DNA from 3 places in the Mizugakiibacter sp. genome. Region 1 is predicted to be linked to each of the others. Evidence: predicted binding sites of a transcription regulator. Region 1 holds the regulator's gene; each other region holds the start of a gene.
What was found. The regulator HrcA, encoded in region 1, represses chaperone genes, less so after heat shock. The targets are predictions, from matches to a motif close to TTNGCACTCNNNNNNNNNGAGTGCNAA.

Region 1 (6,625 bases):
GTGCAGGCGGGTGAGATGGGCCTCGACCTCGGCGTAACGATCGGGGTCGAGTTCGAGATCCTGCGCGTAGCGCGCCAGCGCCGCGCCGGCCTCGCCGAGCTGGACGCCGGCGGCGTCCAGCGCTTCGATCACCGGCAGCAGCCGTTCGTCGAGCTCGGCGAGGCGTTCCAGCTCGCCGCGCGCGCGGCCGAGCAGGCGGCGCATCGCGAATTCGCCGTCGCCGTCGACCATCTCGCTCACGCCGGCGCTGCCTTCGACCAGGCGCCCGGCGTTGGCGAGGCGCCGGTGCGCGGCTTCCAGTTCGGCCAGTTCGGCCGGCGGCAGCGCCCAGCGGTCCAGCTCGGCGAGCTCGTGGCGCAGCAGGGCGAGGCGCGCGTCGCGGTCCTCGCCGCCGTTCAGCTTGTGCATGCGCGCGCCCAGTTCGCGCCAGCGCAGCGCCTGCGCGCGCGCCTCGGCGGCGGTCGCGCCGAGCGCGCCGAACGCGTCCAGCAGTTCGAGCTGGTGCGCGCGCGCCAACAGCGCCTGATGCTCGTGCTGGCCGTGGATCTCGACCAGCAGTTCGGCCAGTCCGGCGAGCTGCGCCAGGCTGACCGGGCGGCCGTTGATCCAGGCGCGCGAGCTGCCCTCGCTGCGGATCACGCGGCGCAGCCGGCAGGCGCCGTCGTCGTCGAGCTCCTCGCGCTCGAGCCAGGCGCGCGCGGCGGGCAGGGCGGCGAGGTCGAATTCGGCCGCCAGCTCGGCGCGCTCGCAGCCGGCGCGCACCATGCCGGCGTCGGCGCGCGCGCCGGACAGCAGCAGCAGCGCATCGACCAGCAGCGACTTGCCGGCGCCGGTCTCGCCGGTGACCACGGTCAGACCGGGGCCGAGGGCGATTTCGGCCTCTTCGACCACCGCGAAGTTCTTGACGTAGAGCAGCGCGAGCATGAAGTCCCTGCGGGTGCCCACCTTGCGGGCGCGCGCCATTCTAGCGTTGCCGGCGGCGCCTGCATGCAGCCCTGCGGACCCTGGCCGGACTTGGAATCGACCCGCCCAGGCCTTATTGACCGCATGGCGGGCGCTTGTTAGCGTCGCGTCGGCTCACGCAGCCGCAGGAACCATGACTCTGCTGTCCGGCCACTCCCTCGACCCGCGCGCACGCCAGTTGCTGCGCACCCTGATCGCCCAGTACCTCGTGGAGGGTCAGCCGGTCGGCTCGCGCACCCTGGCGCGCTCCTCCGGCCTGGACGTCAGCCCGGCCACCATCCGCAACGTGATGGCCGATCTCGAGGAGCTCGGCCTGATCGCCTCGCCGCACACCTCCGCCGGGCGCGTGCCGACCGCGCAGGGGCTGCGCGTGTTCGTGGACAGCCTGATCGAGCTCAAGCCATTGGGCCGCGACGAGATGGAGCGTCTCGAACGCGAGTTCTCGCGCGAGTCCGACAATACCCGCGACCTGCTCGGCGGCGTGTCCGCGCTGCTTTCCGCGGTGACCCACTTCGCCGGCGTGGTGACGGTGCCGCGCGGCGACGATTTCCCGCTGCGGCACATCGATTTCGTCGCGTTGGACGCCCAGCGCATCCTGGTAATCCTGGTGTTCGCCGATGGCCAGGTGCAGAACCGCGTGCTGCAGTTGCAGCGCCGGTTGGCGCCGGGCGAACTGGAGCAGGCCGCCAACTACCTCAACGCCCAGTACGCCGGCCTGCGCATCGACGAGATCCGCGCGCGCCTGCTGGGCGAGCTGCGCGCGGCCGGCAGCGAGCTGAACCGGCTGCTCAGCGCGGCGCTGGAAGTGGCCGCCGGCGCGTTCGCGCCGACCGCCGAGGGCGACGTGCTGGTCAGCGGCCAGACCAACCTGATGGGCTATCAGGAACTGTCCGACCTCGATCGGCTGCGCGAGCTGTTCGAGGCGTTCCAGCGCAAGCGCGACCTGCTGGCGCTGCTGGAGAACTGCGCGCGCGCGCCCGGCGTGCGGCTGTTCATCGGCGAGGAATCCGGGTTCGCCGCGCTGGACGGCTGCACCGTGGTGACCGCGTCCTACGGTGCCGGCGGCCGCGTGCTCGGCGCGCTGGGGGTGATCGGGCCGACGCGGATGGCATACGATCGCGTGATCCCGGTGGTGCAGGCCACCGCGCGGCTGCTGACCGACGCCTTGAATCGCGTCGTGCCGACCCAATAACCGCCGCGGAGGCGGGTTTTTCCGCAAGAATCGCGATGCTGCGGCAGGGGCCGCGGGCGTCGTTTTGACCGCAGGGAGTGACGATGGAAGAGAACAAGCCGACCATGCCGCCCGACGCCGACCGCGCATCCGCCGCGGGCGATCAGGTGCTGGCCGACACCGACGCGCTGATGCAGAAGCTCGGCGAGTACGAGGCCAGGCTCGCCGAGATGCGCGACACCGTGCTGCGCGAGCGCGCCGAGATCGAGAACCAGCGCCGCCGCCTGCAGCGCGATCTCGAGCAGGCGCGCCGCTTCGCCAACGAGAAGCTGCTCGCCGAGCTGCTGCCGGTGTGCGACAGCCTCGAACGCGGCCTCGCCGCGCAGGGCGCCGACGCCGCCGCGCTGCACGAGGGCATGGAGCTGACCCTGAAGGCGTTGGTCAAGGTGGCCGAGGGCAACGGCCTGAAGGCGGTCGACCCGGTCGGCCAGGCGTTCGACCCGGAGCTGCACCAGGCGATGAACACGGTGGAAGGCAGCGGGCTCGCGCCGGGCACCGTCGTCGCGGTGTTCCAGAAGGGCTACGTGCTGAACGACCGCTTGCTGCGGCCGGCGCTGGTCGCCGTGGCGAAGGCGCCGGAAGGCGCTTGAGATAAGGGCCCGCGGGCCCCAGTTTGCAGATCATCGCGGCCGCGGGGGCCGCATCGGAATTTCGGAGCGATCCACATGGGCAAGATCATCGGTATCGACCTCGGCACCACGAACTCGTGCGTGGCGATCATGGAAGGTTCGTCGGCGCGCGTCATCGAGAACTCGGAGGGTGATCGCACCACGCCTTCGATCGTCGCGTTCAGCAAGGACGGCGAGGTGCTGGTGGGCGCGCCGGCCAAGCGCCAGGCGGTGACCAATCCGAAGAACACCTTCTACGCGGTGAAGCGCCTGGTCGGCCGCAAGTTCACCGACGCCGAGGTCAGGAAGGACCTCGATCTGGTGCCGTACAAGATCTTCGCCCACGACAACGGCGACGCCTGGGTGGCGACCGCCGACGGCAAGAAGATGGCGCCGCCGGAGATTTCCGCGAAGGTGCTGATGAAGATGAAGAAGACCGCCGAGGACTATCTCGGCGAGGCGGTCACCGAGGCGGTGATCACGGTGCCGGCCTACTTCAACGACTCGCAGCGCCAGGCGACCAAGGACGCCGGCCGCATCGCCGGCCTCGAGGTCAAGCGCATCATCAACGAGCCGACCGCGGCCGCGCTGGCCTACGGCCTCGACAAGAAGGGCGCCGACCGCAAGATCGCCGTGTACGACCTCGGCGGCGGCACCTTCGACGTGTCGATCATCGAGATCGCCGAAGTCGACGGCGAGAAGCAGTTCGAGGTGCTGGCCACCAACGGCGACACCTTCCTCGGCGGCGAGGACTTCGACAAGCGCGTGATCGACTACCTGGTCGAGGAATTCAAGAAGGACCAGGGCGTCGACCTGAAGAACGACCCGCTGGCGCTGCAGCGCCTCAAGGACGCGGCCGAGCGCGCCAAGATCGAGCTGTCCAGCGCGCACCAGACCGAGGTGAACCTGCCGTACGTCACCGCCGACGCCTCCGGCCCGAAGCATCTCAACATCAAGCTGACCCGCGCCAAGCTGGAGGCGCTGGTCGAGGATCTGGTGAAGAAGACCATCGAGCCGTGCCGCATCGCGTTGAACGACGCCGGCCTGCGCGTTTCCGACGTCGACGAGGTGATCCTGGTCGGCGGCATGACGCGCATGCCGAAGGTGCAGGAAGCGGTCAAGGACTTCTTCGGCAAGGAGCCGCGCAAGGACGTCAACCCCGACGAGGCCGTCGCCATCGGCGCGGCGGTGCAGGGCGCGGTGCTGGCCGGCGACGTCAAGGACGTGCTGCTGCTCGACGTCACCCCGCTGTCGCTGGGCATCGAGAGGCTGGGCGGCGTGTTCACGAAGATCATCGAGAAGAACACGACGATCCCGACGCGCGCCTCGCAGGTGTTCTCCACCGCCGACGACAACCAGACCGCGGTCACCGTGCACGTGCTGCAGGGCGAGCGCGAACAGGCGCGCTTCAACAAGTCGCTGGCCAAGTTCGACCTGGCCGGCATCGACCCGGCGCCGCGCGGCATGCCGCAGGTCGAGGTCAGCTTCGACATCGACGCCAACGGCATCCTGCACGTTTCCGCCAAGGACAAGAAGACCGGCAAGGAGCAGAAGGTCGAGATCAAGGCCGGTTCCGGCCTGACCGAGGAAGAGAAGGAGCGGATGATCCGCGATGCCGAGGCGCATCGCGAGGAGGATCTCAAGTTCCACGAGCTGATCGGCGCGCGCAACAAGGCCGACGCCACCGTGCACGCCGCGCGCAGCGCGCTGAAGGAGCACGGCGGCAAGGTGCCGGCCGACCAGATCGGTCGCGTCGAGGAAGCGCTGGCCGATCTCGAAAAGGTGATGAAGGGCGACGACAAGGCGGCCATCGAAGCCAAGACCGCCAATCTGGAGCAGGTCGCGCAGTCGCTGTTCGCGGCGGCGTCGGCCGGCTTCCAGGGTGGCGCGGAGGCGGAAGCCGGCGCCGGCCCGTCCAAGGCCGACGACGTGGTCGACGCCGAGTTCACCGAAGTCAAGGACGACAAGAAGTAATCAGGAATGGAGGGGGGAGTGGGAAGTTAGGGAGTAGGCTTGGCGATTTGGCCGGTTGGCCCGATCTTCCCGAGCCACGATCCTCGCGCCGTACCCACCCCCCATTTCCAACCTCCGACTCCCATCTTCCATGACCAAGCGCTGCTACTACGAAGTCCTGGGCGTCGAGCGTTCCGCCACCGAGGACGAACTGAAGAAGGCGTATCGTCGCCTGACCATGAAGTTCCATCCGGACCGCAATCCGGACGATCCGCAGGCCAAGGAAAAGTTCGTCGAGGTCAAGCAGGCCTACGAGATCCTGGCCGACGCGCAGAAGCGCACCCTGTACGACCGCCACGGCCACGCCGCGTTCGAGCACGGCGCCGGCAATGGCGCGGCCGGCTTCGGCGACGTCGGCGACATTTTCGGCGACATCTTCTCCGACATCTTCGGCATGGGCGGCGGCGGCCGTCGCCGCGCCGCGCGCGGCGCCGACCTGCGCTACGTGCTGGACCTCGACCTCGAAGAGGCGGTCGCCGGCATCGAGAAGCAGATCGAGGTGCCGACGCTGGTCGGCTGCCACCACTGCAACGGCACCGGCTCGGCCGACGGCAAGACCGCGGCCTGTCCGACCTGCCGCGGCCATGGCCGCGTGCGCATGCAGAACGGCATCTTCTCCGTGCAGCAGACCTGTCCGCACTGCGGCGGCGCCGGCCGCGTGATCGAGACGCCGTGCCGCGAATGCGAAGGCGAGGGCCGCCTGCACGACGAGCGCACGCTGTCGGTGCGCATCCCCGCCGGCGTCGACACCGGCGACCGCATCCGCCTGAACGGCCAGGGCGAGGCCGGTCCCGCGGGCGCGGCACCCGGCGACCTGTACGTCGAGGTGCGCGTACGCCCGCACGCGATCTTCCAGCGCGAAGGCGACGATCTCTACTGCGAGGTGCCGATCCGCTTCGCCCAGGCGGCGCTGGGTGCCGAACTCTGCGTGCCGACGCTGGACGGCGAAACCAAGATCACCGTGCCGCCCGAGACGCAGACCGGCCAGATGTTCCGCCTGCGCGGCAAGGGCGTGCGCTCGGTGCGCAGCGGCCGCACCGGCGACCTGCTGTGCCGCGTGGCGGTGGAGACGCCGGTGCGCCTCACCCGCAAGCAGCGCGAGCTGCTGGAGCAATTCGAGGCGACGTTCGCCGATGCCGAGGAGTGCGCGGCGCATACGCCGCGCGCCAGCTCGTGGCTGGACGGCGTCAGGCAGTTCTGGGCGCGGATGACGGCGTAGGCCGGAAACCGGAAGCCGGGGCGGCATCGCATGATGTCGTTCCCGCGCGAGCCGGAATCCGGCTCGCGATGCCGAGCGCCCGCGGGCAAGGGCGGTGCGTTTTCGTCCATGCGGGAATGGCGGCTTGTCGGCGCCTGGCGTTTCCCGTCGCTCGCCGGGGGGGTCTCCGCGCCGCGCTCACGTCCCGCGCTTCCGGACCCGGCCCCCTCGGCAAGCGCGGCCGCTCGCGCTACGCTCGGCGTTTCCGCACAGGAGTTCTCGCGTCATGACGCTACCCGTCCGCATCGCCGTCAACGGCGCCACCGGGCGCATGGGCCGTGCGGTGCTGGATCTGGCCCGCGCCGATGCGCGCTTCGCGCTGCGCGCGGCGGTGATCGCCGCGGGCGCCGAGCAGGTCGGCGCGCCGGTCGCCGGCGTCGACGCGCCGGGTGCGCTGCGCTATGCCGCCGGCTGGGGCGAGGCGCCGGGCCTGGACGTGGTGGTCGACTTCAGCACGCCGGCGGGTCTCGCCGCGGCGCTGGACCACTGCGAGGCTCACGGGGTCGCCCTGGTGGCCGGCACCACCGGGCTGGACGCGGCGCTGGAGCGGCG
Region 2 (7,137 bases), on a different contig from region 1:
GGCGGGCCGGCCGGGGCCGCAACGCGCGGCCCGGCTACACTCGCCGCATCCCGGGAATGACCATGCCCCCCGTCCTGCGCGTTGCCCTGCCGGTGCCCCTGCCGCGGCTGTTCGACTACCTGCCGCCGGCCGGGGCGGATGCGGTCGCGCCGGGCAGCCGGGTGCTGGTGCCGTTCGGACGCGGGCGGCGGGTCGGCATCGTGATCGGGACGGCCGCGGCAAGCGCGCTGCCGCCGGAGCAGCTCAAGCGCGTGATCGGGGCGCTGGATCCCGCACCGCTGCTGGACGCGGAGCTGCTGTCCAGCCTCGGCTGGGCCGCCGACTACTGGCTGGGCGCGCCCGGCGAGGTGTTCCTGCACGCGCTGCCGCAGGCGCTGCGCGAGGCGAAGCCGCTGCCGTCGCTGGGCGCGGAGACGTGGGCGCTGCGGCCGGCCGGCCGCAGCGCGCTGGATGCGCGCAGCCGCCGCGGCGCCGGCCAGGCGCTGCTGTTGGCGCTGGCCGACGGCGTGCAGCGCGCGGACGAACTCGACGCACGGCTGCCCGGCTGGCGCGCGGCGGCGCGACGCCTCGCCGCCGCCGGCCTGGTCGCCCGCGGCGAAGCGGACGCGCCGCCGGCACCCGCGACGTCCGCAGCCCCGCCGCTGAATGCCGACCAGCAGGCCGCCGTGGACGCGATCGCCGCCGCGGCCGGCGCATTCCGGCCGTTCCTGCTCGACGGCGTCACCGGCAGCGGCAAGACCGAGGTCTATCTCGCGCTGATCGAGCGCGCGCTCGCCGCCGGCCGGCAGGCGCTGCTGCTGGTGCCGGAGATCGGCCTGGCGCCGCAGACCGTACGCCGCCTGCGCGAGCGCTTCGGCGAGCGGGTCGACGTGCTGCACTCCAACCTCGCCGAAGGCGAACGCGCGCGCGCCTGGCTGCGCGCGCGGCGCGGCGGCGCGCACGTGCTGCTGGGCACGCGCTCGGCGGTGTTCGCGCCGCTGCCGGATCTCGGCCTGATCGTGGTCGACGAAGAGCACGACACCTCGTACAAGCAGCAGGAAGGCTTCCGCTACCACGCGCGCGACCTCGCGCTGGTGCGCGCGCGCGCGCGCGGCGTGCCGATCGTGCTCGGTTCGGCGACGCCGTCGCTGGAGAGCCTCGCCAACGCCGCCGCCGGACGCTACCGCCACCTGCGCCTGGCCACGCGCGCCGCGGCGGCGCGGCCGCCCGCGCTGCGCGTGCTGGACGTGCGCGGCCGCCGCCTCGACCACGGCCTGTCGCCGGCGCTGCTGGCCGCGCTGGACGACTGCCTCGGCCGCGGCGAGCAGGCGCTGGTGTTCAAGAACCGGCGCGGCTACGCGCCGGTGCTGCTGTGCCACGCCTGCGGCTGGCACGCCGCCTGTCCACGCTGCGACAAGCCGATGACGCTGCACCGCGCGCGCAACGTGCTGGCCTGCCATCACTGCGGCGGCGAGCGCCCGGCACCGGCCGCCTGCCCCGAATGCGGCGGCACCGCGCTGAAGCCGCAGGGCCACGGCACCGAGCGGCTCGAGGAAGCGCTGGCCACGCGCTTTCCGCAGGTGCCGGTGGTGCGCATCGACCGCGACACCACGCGCCGGCGCGACGCGTTCGAGACGCTGCTCGGCGGCCTGCCCGCGGACGGCGCGGCGATCCTGGTCGGCACGCAGATGCTGGCCAAGGGCCACGACCTGCCGAACCTGACCCTGGTCGCGGTGGTCGGCGTCGACGAGGGCCTGTACAGCGTCGACTTCCGCGCCGGCGAGCGCCTCGCCCAGCAGATCGTGCAGGTCGCCGGGCGCGCCGGCCGCGCACGCAAGCCAGGCGCGGTCTGGCTGCAGACGCACCATCCCGACCACCCGCTGCTGGCGACGCTGCTGCGCGACGGCTACGCCGCGCTCGCCTCGGCGATGCTGGACGAGCGCCGCGCCGCGCAACTGCCGCCCTATGCGCACATGGTGCTGCTGCGCGTGCAGGCGGCACGATCCGAACAGACCGATGCCTTCCTCGCCGCGGCCGCGGCCGCGCTGCCGCCCGATGCGGAGCTGCGCATCAGCGGCCCCATGCCCGCGCCGATGGCGCGCCGCGCCGGCCAGTACCGCGCGCAATTGCTGCTGGAAGCGGACACGCGCGCGCCGCTGCGCCGCGCGCTGCCCGCATGGCAGGCGGCGCTGGCCGCGCTGCCGACGGCGCGACGCGTGCGCTGGTCACTGGACGTGGATCCGGTCGATCTCTACTAGGCGCGCGGAGCGCGGGACCGCCACGTGGCGTGCGCGCTGCGCACGAGACGACACCGCGCGTGCGCGAAGCGCACGCTACGGCGAGCCGGAAACGGCGACGGCCCCACGCAGGGGCCGTCGGCAGGGTCATCGATGTCGTCGCGCTCAGGCCACGAACAGCGCGCGCATCTTCTTCATCGCGTTCGCCTCGATCTGGCGGATGCGCTCGGCGGAGACGCCGTACTCGCCGGCCAGATCCTGCAGGGTGGCCTTGTCCTCGGCCAGCCAGCGGCGCTGCACGATGTCGCGCGCGCGCGCATCCAGCTTGCCCAGCGCCTGCTGCAGCGTTTCGATCTGGTTTTCTTCCTGGTCCGCGTCGGCTACCGACTCGTACGGGTCGGCGCCCTGCTCGACCAGGTACGCGACCGGCGCGGGGCGCGCGTCGTCGTCGGCGTCGGCCGGCGCGTCGAAGGCGATGTCGTGGCCGTTGAGGCGCGCCTCCATCTCCAGCACGGTCGCCTCGGGCACGCCGAGTTCCTTCGCCACCGTGCGCACCTCCTCGGCGTTCATCCAGCCGAGGCGCTTCTTCGACTTGCGCAAATTGAAGAACAGCTTGCGCTGCGCCTTGGTGGTGGCGACCTTGACGATGCGCCAGTTGCGCAGGATGAATTCGTGCATCTCGGCGCGGATCCAGTGCACAGCGAACGACACCAGGCGCACGCCCTGCTCGGGATCGAAGCGCTTGACCGCCTTCATCAGGCCGATGTTGCCTTCCTGGATCAGGTCGGCGAGCTGCAGGCCATAACCGTTGTAGCCGCGCGCGACGTGCACCACGAAGCGCAGGTGCGAGAGCACCAGCTGCTTGGCGGCGGCGAGGTCCTCCGCGCCACGGTAGCGCTGCGCGAGCTCCTGCTCTTCCTCGAGGCTCAGCACCGGGATGCGATGCACGGCCGAGATGTAGGCATCGAGGCTGCCGACGACGCTGGGAATCGGCAGATTGCTGGCGACCAGGGCTTGGGACATGCGTGGCACCTCCTGACGACCGAAATTTAGCACTCGAACAGTTGGAGTGCTAATCATCGCGGGCAGTTCCCGCGACGCGGATAACTATACCACACCGTACAGGAAATGCGTCAAGCGGCCACGAGCGCGGCGCGGGGCGGCAGCGACCAGTCGATAGGAGCCTGGCCGTGCTCCTGCAAGTAGCGGTTGGCGCTGGAAAAATGACCGCAGCCCAGGAAGCCGCGGTGGGCCGACAGCGGCGAGGGATGGGGGGCCTTCAGCACCAGGTGGCGACGGCTGTCGATCAGTCGCCCCTTGGCCTGGGCATAGCTGCCCCAGAGCATGAACACCAGCCCCTCGCGCTCGCGGTTGAGGCAGTCGATGGCGGCATCGGTGAAGCCCTCCCAGCCCTTGCCCTGGTGCGAGCCGGCCTGACCGCGCTCGACCGTCAGCACCGCGTTCAGCAGCAGCACGCCCCGATGCGCCCACGGCGTGAGGCAGCCGTGGTCCGGGCGCGGCACGCCGAGGTCGCGCTGGATCTCCTTGAAGATGTTCTCCAGCGACGGCGGCGGCGGCACGCCCGGCGGCACCGAGAAGCACAACCCGTGCGCCTGGCCGGGGCCGTGGTAGGGATCCTGGCCGAGGATCACCACCTTCACCGCCTCGAACGGCGTGGCGTCGAACGCGGCGAAGATCTGCGGACCGGGCGGATAGATCGTCTTGCCGGCGCGTTTCTCGGCGCGCAGGAACTCGCCCAGCGCGCGCATCTCCGGCCGCGCGAACCAGTGACCGAGGCGCGCCTTCCAGGAGGGCTCCAGGCGCAGCCGCGCGTCGGCTTCGTTGCCGACCTCGCTCACGCCGACACCGTCGCGCGCAAGCGCTGCGACACGCGCAGCTGGAACAGCAGCTTGGTGATCAGCAACTGTTCCTCGATCGGCTTCTGCACCAGGTCGTTGGCGCCGGCCTTGAGCAGCGCAGCCTGGTTCCGGGGATTGTCGTCGCCGGTCATCACCAGCACCGGCAGTTGGCCCTTGCCGTAGTGGAAGCGGTGGCGCACGCGGTCGAGCAGGTCGCCGCCGGTCAGCTCGCCCTTCAGGTTGACGTCGGTCAGCACCAGGTCGGCGCCGATGCGCCCCTGCGCCTGCGCGGTTTCCAGCAGCGCCAGCGCGTCCTCGACGCTGACCACGTGCAGCACGGTCAGGCCGTGCTTCTCCAGCATGCGCCGCGTCGCCAGCGCGACCACGCGGCTGTCCTCGACGTACAGGACCTCGCCGTGGGCCTGCCGCTCGGGGCGCACGTAGCCGCGGATGAAATCGGCCAGCGCGCCGAAGCCGAGCGACTTGTCGAAGTAGTCGGTGACGTCGTCGGTCAGCGTGCGGTTGTGCAGGCGCTCCTCGACGTCGCCGGACACCACCACAATCGGGATGTAGGCCTGCGCGGCGTGCTCGCGGATCTCCCGCGCGAGCACCAGCCCGTCCATGTCGGGCAGGCGCAGCGCGGTGGTGAGCAGGTTGACGGCGCCGTCGCCGAGCCGGCGCAGCGCTTCCGCGCCGCTCTCGCAGGCGACGACCTCGACGCCCGGCAACTGCGCCTCCAGCACCTGCTGCAGCAGGCGGCGCGCCACCTTGGAGCCGTCGACCACCATCACCCGCGGCGCTTCGCTGCTGACGTGGCGCGTGATTCCCGTTTCCATTCCGCTCCCCGCGGGGCCCCAGGCGACACCGACCGAGACCCCGCTCCGCCCACCCTACCCCGATGCGTCCGCAACTGCCCTAGCGCGGCAGCGTCGCGCCCAAGTGGCGCGCGCTGGCCAAACGCGCGCCGAGCCAGCCCAGCGCCGCCGCCAGCAGCGGCACCATCAGCAGCACCGGCAGCGCGATGCCGGCGAAGCTGAGCTGCCCGCCATAGCTGCCGGCGAGGCGTGCCACCGGCCCGGCCAGCGCCAGCTCCAGCAGCAGCACCAGCAGCGCCGCGAACGCTCCGCTGCAAAGCCCGTACCAGATCCCCTCGTACAGGTACGGGCGGCGCACGAACGCCGCGCTGGCGCCGACCAGTTGCAGCACCGCGATCTCGTCGGCGCGCGAGCGGATGTCGAGGCGCACGGTATTGCCGACCACCAGCAGCGCCGCCAGCGCGAGCAGCACGGCGAGCAGCTGCACCGCGCGCCGCGCGACGCCGACCAGCGCGCCGAGGCGCTCGCGCCAGGCGCCGTCATCCTGCACCAGGTCGGCCTCGGGAAGCGTGCGCAGCGTCTCGACCAGGGTCGTCACCGCGGCGCGCGCCAGCTCCGGCCGCGGCTCCACCAGCAGCACGTAGGGCAGCGGGTTGTTGCTGCCGAGCGCGTCCAGCGCCGGCGCGAAACCTTCCAGCGCGGCCAGTTCCTGCAGCCCCTGCTGCGGCGTCTTCAGCGCCACCGCGGCGACGTCGACGCGCCCGCGCAGCCGCGCGGCGAGCGCCTGCGCGGCCTGCGCGTCGCGGTCGGCCTTGAGGAACACGCTGATCGCCTGGGTTTCGCCCAGCGCGGCGCCGAGGCGCTGCACGTTGCCGAGCAGCAAGTAGAACGCCAACGGCAGCGCCAGCGCGAAGCCCATCACGGCGACGGTCAGCAGCGTGCCCAGCGGGCGCTCGGCGAGCCGGCGCACGCTGGCCGCGAAGCACCACGCGTGCTGCTCGCGCCAGGCGCGCAGGCGCCCGCGCGAGGCCGGCCGCGCAGCAGGCTCGGCGCGCGCGGCGGCGGCGACGTCCCGGCGGCGCGCGCTCACGCGACCTCCGCGGCGGCAAGATCGGCGATCAGCTTGCCGTGGTCGAGCACGATCACGCGCTTCTTCATGCGCTTGATCAGCATCAGGTCGTGGCTGGCGATCACCACCGTGGTGCCAACCTGCTGGAAATCGGCGAACAGTTGCATGATCTCCACCGACAGCTGCGGATCGAGGTTGCCGGTCGGCTCGTCGGCGATCAGCAGCGCCGGCTTGGCGACGATCGCGCGGGCGATGCCGACGCGCTGCTGTTCGCCGGTGGAGAGCAGCGCCGGCGGCTGCTTTTCGTAGGCGAGCAGTCCGACCTTGTCCAGCGCGGCGCGCACGCGCTTGGCGCGCTCCTCCGGCGGCACGCCGGCGATCACCAGCGGCAGTTCGACATTGGCGAACACGCTGCGGTCGAGCAGCAGGCGATGGTCCTGGAACACCATGCCGAGCTTGCGCCGCAGGCGCGGGACGCCGCGCGCGCGGACCGTGCCGAGGTTCTGCCCGTCCAGCGTCACCGCGCCGCGGCTGGGCCGTTCGATCAGCGCCAGCAGCTTCAGCAGCGTGCTCTTGCCGGCGCCGGAGTGGCCGGTGACGAACACCATCTCGCCCGGGGGGACGTGGAAGGAGAGCTGCGACAGCGCCTCCTGGCCGGTGGCGTAGCGTTTGCTGACCTGGTCGAAGCGGATCACGTCACGGCGTCATGCGTGCGGGCGACCGCAGCGAGCATAGCGGGATCGCGCCGCCATGCCAGCCCCGGGAAGCCTCCCGACCGGCAGCGCCGCCCGCGCTGCGGACGGGCGATGGCATGCCGCCCCGCTCCCGCCCCTTGCTGCGCAAGGGTCTTGCTCCCCGTGCAGGGGGACGAGGCGCGGGAACGATGCGGCGCTGCCGCAAGGCGAAGCGGTGCGCCGCGTGCGGCAGGCCCGGGCATCCCCGCGGGTCACGCGGCGCGCGTCAACGGCGCCGGAACAGCGCGCCCAGGCGGCGCAGGAAGCCCGGCTTCTTCGACGCCGTCGCCGGGGCCGTGCCCGCCGGTGCGGCGGCCGGCGCGGCGGCGCGCTCTTCGCGCGGGCGTTCGCGCCCGCCGCGGCGACGGCGCTCGCCGCGCTCCTCGGCGCCGGGCGCCGGGCGCGCACCTGCCTGCGGCGACGGGCGCGCGGCGCTGCCGGCGT
Region 3 (7,137 bases), on a different contig from region 1:
CGCGCATCATCAGCCGATCACGAACAGCGGCTCGTCGAACTCGACCGGCTGGCCGTTTTCGGCGAGCACCGCCACCACGGTGCCGTCGACGTCGGCTTCGATCTGGTTGAACATCTTCATCGCCTCGATGATGCCGAGCGTCTCGCCGGCCTTGACCTGCTGGCCGACCTTGACGAACGGCAGGCCGCCGGGGGTGGCGGCGGCGTAGAAGGTGCCGACCATCGGCGCGCGCACCACGTGGCCTTCGGGGATCTGCCTGCCGGCGGCGGCCGGTGCGGCGGACGACGCATCGTCGCGCGCGGCGGCCGGGGCCGGCGCGGCGGCGACCTGCGCCGGCGGCAGCATCGGCGCGGGCGCGGCCATCGCGGCGGCTCCCTTCGGCACCCGCGACAGGCGCACCACTTCCTCGCCTTCCTTGATTTCCAGCTCGGCGAGGTTGGATTCCTCGAGCAGGTCGATCAGCTTCTTGATCTTGCGCAGGTCCATGAGCGAGTGCCTTCTTCGGATTCGATTCCGCTTTCCGCGGGCGGAAAAGGGCGGGTTGGGATGCGGTGCGGGCTCAGCCGGGCGCGGCGCCGAGCCGCGCCAGCGCGGCCTCCAGCGCCAGCCGGTAGCTGTCGGCGCCGAAGCCGGCGATCACGCCGACCGCGAGGTCGGAGAAATACGAGTGGCGACGGAACGGCTCGCGCGCGTGCACGTTGCTCAGGTGCACCTCGATGAACGGGATCGCCACCGCCGCCAGCGCGTCGCGCAGCGCGATGCTGGTGTGGGTGTAGGCGGCGGGGTTGATCAGGATGAACGCGGTGCCGTCGTCGCGTGCCGCCTGCACGCGCTCGATCAGCGCGTGCTCGGCGTTCGACTGGAACGCGCTGAGCGCGTGGCCGGCGCGTTCGGCGCGGCGGGCGAGGTCGGCGTCGATCTCGGCCAGGGACGCGCGGCCGTACACCTCCGGCTCGCGCGTGCCGAGCAGGTTCAGGTTCGGTCCGTGCAGGACGAGGATCTTGGCCAAGCGCAGCCCCCGGGCCGCCCCGATCGGACGGCTAAGGGGCGAAGTCTGCGCGAGCCGGCCGATCTTGTCCAGATCGGCGTAGTTCGGCGATGTTTGACGCGATTACAGCGACGCCTGGATCCACTCGGCCAGCTCGGCGCTGTCGAAGCCGCCCAGCTTGGACTTGAGGATACGGCCGTCGCGGCCGATCAGCACGCTGTACGGCAGCGCGCCACGGGTGTCGCCGAACAGCATCGAGGGTTCCGGCACGTGGCCCAGCCCGACCAGGATCGGGTAGCGCACCGGCACTTCGCGCAGGTAGTCGCTCACCGCGCCCGGCGCATCCAGCGCGATGCCGACCACCTGCAGGCCGTGGCCGCCGAACCGCTGCTGGGCAGCGTCCAGCGCGGGCATCTCCTCGCGGCAGGGGCCGCACCAGGTCGCCCAGAAGTTCAGCAGGACCAGCTTGCCGTCCCAGGCGGACAGGCGGTGCAGGTTGCCGTCGGCGTCGGGCAGGGCGAGGTCGGCGCGCAGGTCGCCGGGCGCCAGCACGGTCACGCCGGGCGGCGCCGGCGGCTGGCGGGTCTGCCACCAGCGCCCGGCCAGCATGCCGGCGACGCCGGCCGCCAGCGCGAAGACGAGGATCCAGAGGCTGCCGCGGTCGCGCATCGCTCAGGCCCCCGCCGCGTCATGCGCGCGCGCGACGAACCGCGCGGCGTTCTCGTAGCCGATCAGGCGCAGCGCGCGGCGCTCCTGCCCGTCCTTGCCGAAGAACAGCGTCGCCGGCGGGCCGAACAGGCCGTAGCGCCTGAGCAGCGCCTGGTCGGCGGCGTCGTTGGCGGTGACGTCGGCCTTCAGCAGCACGTAGCCGGACAGCGCCTGGTGCACCTCCGGCCGGGTGTAGACGAACCTCTCCATTTCCTTGCAGCTCACGCACCAGTCCGCATAGAAGTCGAGCATCACCGGCTGGCCTTGCGCGGCGGCTTCGGCCAGCGCGCGGTCGAGGCCGTCCACGCCCTTGACCGTGCGGAACGCCAGCCCGGCTTCCTGCTGCGCGCCGCCGGCGATGCCGCGCAACGGCTGCAGCAGGTCGCGGCCGCCGGCGGCGGCGCCGACCAGCTCGGCCGCGCCGGCGATCAGCAGCAGCAGGCCGAGCGCCTTCCACAGCTTCTTCCAGCCGGAGGCGCCCTCGGGCAGGCGCTCCAGCGCGCCGAGGTAGACCGCGCAGGCGGTGAGCAGCGCGCCCGTCATCAGCATGATCCAGAGCGGATCGAGGATGCGCGCCAGCATCCAGATGGCGAGGCCGAGGAAGGCCACGCCGAACGCCGCCTTGACCGTCTCCATCCACGCGCCGCTGCGCGGCAGCAGGCGGCCGGCCGCGGTGCCGAACGCAAGCAGCGGCGCGCCCATGCCGAGGCTGAGCAGGAACAGCGCCAGCCCGCCGAACAGCGGGTCGCGGGTCTGGCCGATGTACAGCACGGCGGCGGCCAGCGGCGGCGCGACGCAGGGGCCGACGATCAGCGCCGACAGCACGCCCATCACGGCGACGCCGGCCAGCGAGCCGCCGCGCTGGCGGTTGCTGGCCGCCGCCAGCTTCGCCTGCCACGACGCCGGCAACTGCAGCTCGTAGAAGCCGAACATGCTGAGCGCCAGCAGCACGAACAGCGCGGCGAAGCTCCACAGGATCCACGGCTGCTGGAACGTCGCCTGCAGGTTGGCGCCGGCCAGGCCGGCGATCACGCCGGCGGCGGTGAACACCACGCTGGAGGCCAGCACGTACACCAGCGACAGCGCGAACGCGCGCGCGGTGGAAAGCTGCGCGCCGGCGCCGGCGATCAGCCCGGACAGGATCGGGACCATCGGCAACACGCAGGGCGTGAACGCCAGCAGCAGGCCGAAGCCGAAGAAGCTGAGCAGGGCGAGCCAGCGGCCGTGCCGCTGCAGCGCGCCGGCGAGCTGCTGCTCCTCGGACTGGCCGCCGGCCGACGCGGCGCCGGCATCGGCCGGTGCCGCGGATGCGGTCGCGGTCGCCGGCAGCTGCAGCGTCGCCGTGCGCGTCATCGGCGGATAACAGATGCCGCCATCCTGGCAGCCCTGGAAGCGCGCTTCCAGGACCAGGCGGCGCGCGGCGCCGGCGGTGCGCGTCAGCGGCACCGGCAGGTCGACCTCGTCGAAGTACACCGCGACCGTGCCGAACTGCGGGTCGGCGTGCATCGTCGCCGCCGGCCACTGCGGCGCGCCGGGCGCGACGTCGCCGGCATCGACCAGGCGCAGCGTGGTCCTGTCGCGATAGAGGTAATAGCCCTTGGGCATGCGCCAGCGCAGCAGCAGCTGGTCGGGCGCGGCGGCGATGGCGTCGAAGACGAACGCCCGCTCGGGCGGCAGCGGCAGGTCGGCGCGGCCCGCGCGCGACGCGGCGCCGCCCAGCTTGCCCAGCGCGTCGGCGAGGCCGCCGGCCGGCGCGGGGACGGCCGCGGGCAGCGCCAGGCTGAGCTTCTGCGTGTACGGCGGGTAGCAGATCTTGGGATCGACCTCGTGGCAGCCCTGGAACTGCACCGCCAGTTCCAGCGTTGCCGGCGCGGCGGCATCCGTCGTGTACGGCAGCGTGGCGTCGATGCGGTCGTGGTAGACCTCGACGTCGCCGAGGAATTCGTCGTGCTTCTTCAGGCCGTCGGGCAGCGCGAGCTCGCCCAGCGCGACGCCCGGCGTCGCGGTCTTCGCATGGATGCGGCCGCGGTAGAGGTAGTAGTGCTCGGCGATCTTCCAGTGCAGATGCACGCGGCCCGGCGCCTCGACCGACGCGGTCAGGCGGAAGGCGTCGGTGACCGCGAGCAGGCCGTCGTCCTGCGCGAACGCGGGCGCGGCGAGCGCGATGCACAGCAGGGCGAGGGCCGCACGGCCCAGGCGGGCGAAGGTCATGGCAACTCCATCCATCGGTACCGCAGCGGGACCGGACCGGCGGCGCCGCGCTTACGGCGCCGCGCTCTCCCGCGCCAGCCAGGCGAGGTAGGGCGCGTGGCCCGCGGTCACGTCCAGCGCGATCACCTCGGGCAGCTCATACGGGTGCAGCTCGAGGATGCGCGCGGTCAGCGCCTCCAGCCGCGCCCGCTGCGTCTTGATCACCAGCAGCTCCTCGGCGTCGTCGCGCACCTCGCCCCGCCAGCGGTACACCGAACGCAGGCCGGGCACGCGGTTGACGCAGGCGGCCAGCCGTTCGTCCACCAGGCGGCGCGCGATGTGCTCGGCGCTGGCGGCGTCGGGGCAGGTGCAGAAGACGACCAGGGCGCTCATCGGCCCGCGAGCCTAGCACAGCGCGCGCGCCGCGCCCGCGCGACCCGGAATGCGCCGGCCCGGCCCCGCCACGCGCGCGCCGGCCCGGGTTCCCTTGAAAGCCGCGGTGCGGTCCCCACCTGTCCCGCGGGGCGGTGGCGCTTGTCAAGCGCCGCGCCCCGGCTACAATTAGCACTCGTGTCCCGTGAGTGCCAACAACGGGAACCCCCTTTCTCAACAGCTACTTGGTGGAGTCATTATGAAACTGCGTCCGCTGCACGATCGCGTGATCATCAAGCGCATGGAAGAGGAGCGCATGTCCGCGGGAGGCATCGTGATTCCCGACAGCGCAACCGAGAAGCCGGTCCGCGGTGAAGTCGTCGCCGCCGGCGACGGCAAGATCCTCGAGGACGGCAAGGTGCGTCCGATCGCCGTGAAGAAGGGTGACAAGGTGCTGTTCGGCAAGTACTCCGGCACCGAGGTCAAGGTCGACGGCGAAGAGCTCCTCGTGATGCGCGAGGAAGACATCATGGCGGTGATCGAGGGCTGAGCGCCCGCCGCTGCGCCACGCGCGGCGATCACTCCCACACCCACGATTTCGTTTCGAGGATACGTTCCATGGCAGCCAAAGAAGTCCGTTTCTCCGAAGACGCCCGCGTCCGCATGGTCAAGGGCGTGAACATCCTGGCCAACGCGGTCAAGGTCACGCTGGGCCCGAAGGGCCGCAACGTCGTGCTCGAGAAGAGCTTCGGCGCGCCGACGATCACCAAGGACGGCGTGTCCGTCGCCAAGGAGATCGAGCTGGCCGACAAGTTCGAGAACATGGGCGCGCAGATGGTCAAGGAAGTCGCCTCCAAGACCTCCGACAACGCCGGTGACGGCACCACCACCGCCACCGTGCTGGCGCAGGCGTTCATCCGCGAGGGCATGAAGGCGGTCGCCGCCGGCATGAACCCGATGGACCTCAAGCGCGGCATCGACAAGGCCGTGACCGCGGCGATCGACGAGCTGAAGAAGCTCAGCAAGCCGTCGTCCGATTCCAAGTCGATCGCCCAGGTCGGCACCATCTCCGCCAACGGCGACGAGGTGATCGGCAAGCTGATCGCGCAGGCGATGGACAAGGTCGGCAAGGAAGGCGTGATCACCGTCGAGGACGGCTCGGGCCTGGAGAACGAGCTCGACGTCGTCGAGGGCATGCAGTTCGACCGCGGCTACCTGTCGCCGTACTTCATCAACAACCAGCAGTCGATGCAGGCCGAGCTGGAAGACCCGTACATCCTGCTGCACGACAAGAAGATCTCCAACGTGCGCGAGCTGCTGCCGGTGCTCGAGGCCGTGGCCAAGGCCGGCAAGCCGCTGCTGATCGTGGCGGAAGAGGTCGAGGGCGAGGCGCTGGCGACGCTGGTGGTCAACACCATCCGCGGCATCGTCAAGGTGTGCGCGGTGAAGGCGCCGGGCTTCGGCGACCGCCGCAAGGCGATGCTGGAGGACATGGCGATCCTGACCGGCGGCCAGGTGATCTCCGAGGAAGTCGGCCTGCAGCTCGAGAAGGCGACGGTGAAGGATCTCGGCCGCGCCAAGAAGGTGATCGTCTCCAAGGAAAACAGCACCCTCATCGACGGCGCCGGCGAGACCAAGGCGATCGAGGCGCGCATCAAGCAGATCAAGGCGCAGATCGAGGAGACCAGCTCCGACTACGACCGCGAGAAGCTGCAGGAGCGCGTGGCCAAGCTGGCCGGCGGCGTGGCGGTGATCAAGGTCGGCGCCGCGACCGAGGTCGAGATGAAGGAGAAGAAGGCGCGCGTCGAGGACGCCCTGCACGCCACCCGTGCGGCGGTCGAGGAAGGCGTGGTGCCGGGCGGCGGCGTCGCCCTGATCCGTGCGCTGACCGCGAGCAAGGGCCTGAAGGGCGCCAACGAGGACCAGAACCACGGCATCGCCATCGCCCAGCGCGCCATGGAAGCGCCGCTGCGCGAGATCGTCACCAACGCCGGCGAGGAGCCGTCGGTGGTGCTGAACAAGGTCGCCGAGGGCAAGGGCAACTTCGGCTACAACGCGGCCAGCGGCCAGTTCGGCGACATGGTCGAGATGGGCATCCTCGACCCGACCAAGGTCACCCGCACCGCGCTGCAGAACGCCGCGTCCATCGCCGGCCTGATGGTCACCACCGAAGCGATGGTGGCCGAGCTGCCGAAGAAGGAAGAGAAGCACGCCCACGGCGCCCCGGGCGGCATGGGCGACATGGACTTCTGATCGGGCCTCCTGCTCGATGGGCCCGGGCCTCGGTCCGGGCTGCGTCCAGGCGGAGGCCAATCCCTGGCCTCCGCCGCCCCGAACGGAACCTCAAAGGCCCCGCAGCGATGCGGGGCCTTTTCGTTTGGAATTGCGGTTCACGTCGCTCGACCGTAACGGGACGCGAGCGGTGACGAACGGCGCGTTACCCTGCGACGCGCCGTGGCCGGGCACCGCCGGCAGCGGCTTTGTCGGTACGATGGCGTCCGGGCGAAGATCAGCCGCGGCGCCCGCCGTCATGGCGGGGTTCGGGCTCGGCCGGCGGCTCGGCCTCCGGCGCGGCGGCCGACGCCTGCGCAAGTGCGCCCCCGGTGGGCGCCTGCGGCAGCAGTGAATCGAGGCGGCCGCGCAGGCGCAGCGACACCACGCTGGCCATGGCGCGGTCGAAATCGCCCTCGGCGCCCTGCGCGAATGGCGTCGCGTCGGGCGCATGGGTCAGCGCGGCGAGCTGCGGCGGCAGGGTCTGCGTCAGTGCGAAGTAGGCGTCGTCGCGGATGCCGGCGCGTTCCAGCAGCAGGCCCGGCAGCATCCACGCGGCGAGGTCGCTGCGCGGCGCGGCGCGGTCCGGGTGATGCGGATCGAGCAGC

Region 2: rpoH (RNA polymerase sigma factor RpoH) is a predicted target of HrcA. The motif match lies at 3,266-3,292, and genes of this name have one in related genera.
Region 3: groES (co-chaperone GroES) is a predicted target of HrcA. The motif match lies at 4,448-4,474, and genes of this name have one in related genera.

What each region holds. Positions count from the first base shown of each region.
Region 1 covers NZ_JBDKSX010000128.1:669-7,293, forward strand. Annotated here, with positions in the region: partial or broken gene recN (DNA repair protein RecN) at 1-924, opposite strand, end outside; gene hrcA (heat-inducible transcriptional repressor HrcA) at 1,097-2,155, shown strand; gene grpE (nucleotide exchange factor GrpE) at 2,239-2,784, shown strand; gene dnaK (molecular chaperone DnaK) at 2,860-4,776, shown strand; gene dnaJ (molecular chaperone DnaJ) at 4,907-6,034, shown strand; partial or broken gene dapB (4-hydroxy-tetrahydrodipicolinate reductase) at 6,300-6,625, shown strand, end outside.
Region 2 covers NZ_JBDKSX010000047.1:2,403-9,539, forward strand. Annotated here, with positions in the region: gene ABFC67_RS05560 (primosomal protein N') at 63-2,237, shown strand; gene rpoH (RNA polymerase sigma factor RpoH) at 2,382-3,239, opposite strand; gene ung (uracil-DNA glycosylase) at 3,350-4,075, opposite strand; gene ABFC67_RS05575 (response regulator) at 4,072-4,911, opposite strand; gene ftsX (permease-like cell division protein FtsX) at 4,991-5,980, opposite strand; gene ftsE (cell division ATP-binding protein FtsE) at 5,977-6,654, opposite strand; partial or broken gene ABFC67_RS05590 (hypothetical protein) at 6,920-7,137, opposite strand, start outside.
Region 3 covers NZ_JBDKSX010000028.1:944-8,080, reverse strand. Annotated here, with positions in the region: gene accB (acetyl-CoA carboxylase biotin carboxyl carrier protein) at 10-486, opposite strand; gene aroQ (type II 3-dehydroquinate dehydratase) at 560-1,009, opposite strand; gene ABFC67_RS02930 (TlpA disulfide reductase family protein) at 1,112-1,657, opposite strand; gene dsbD (protein-disulfide reductase DsbD) at 1,661-3,907, opposite strand; gene cutA (divalent-cation tolerance protein CutA) at 3,959-4,279, opposite strand; gene groES (co-chaperone GroES) at 4,518-4,808, shown strand; gene groL (chaperonin GroEL) at 4,877-6,511, shown strand; partial or broken gene ABFC67_RS02905 (LTA synthase family protein) at 6,768-7,137, opposite strand, start outside.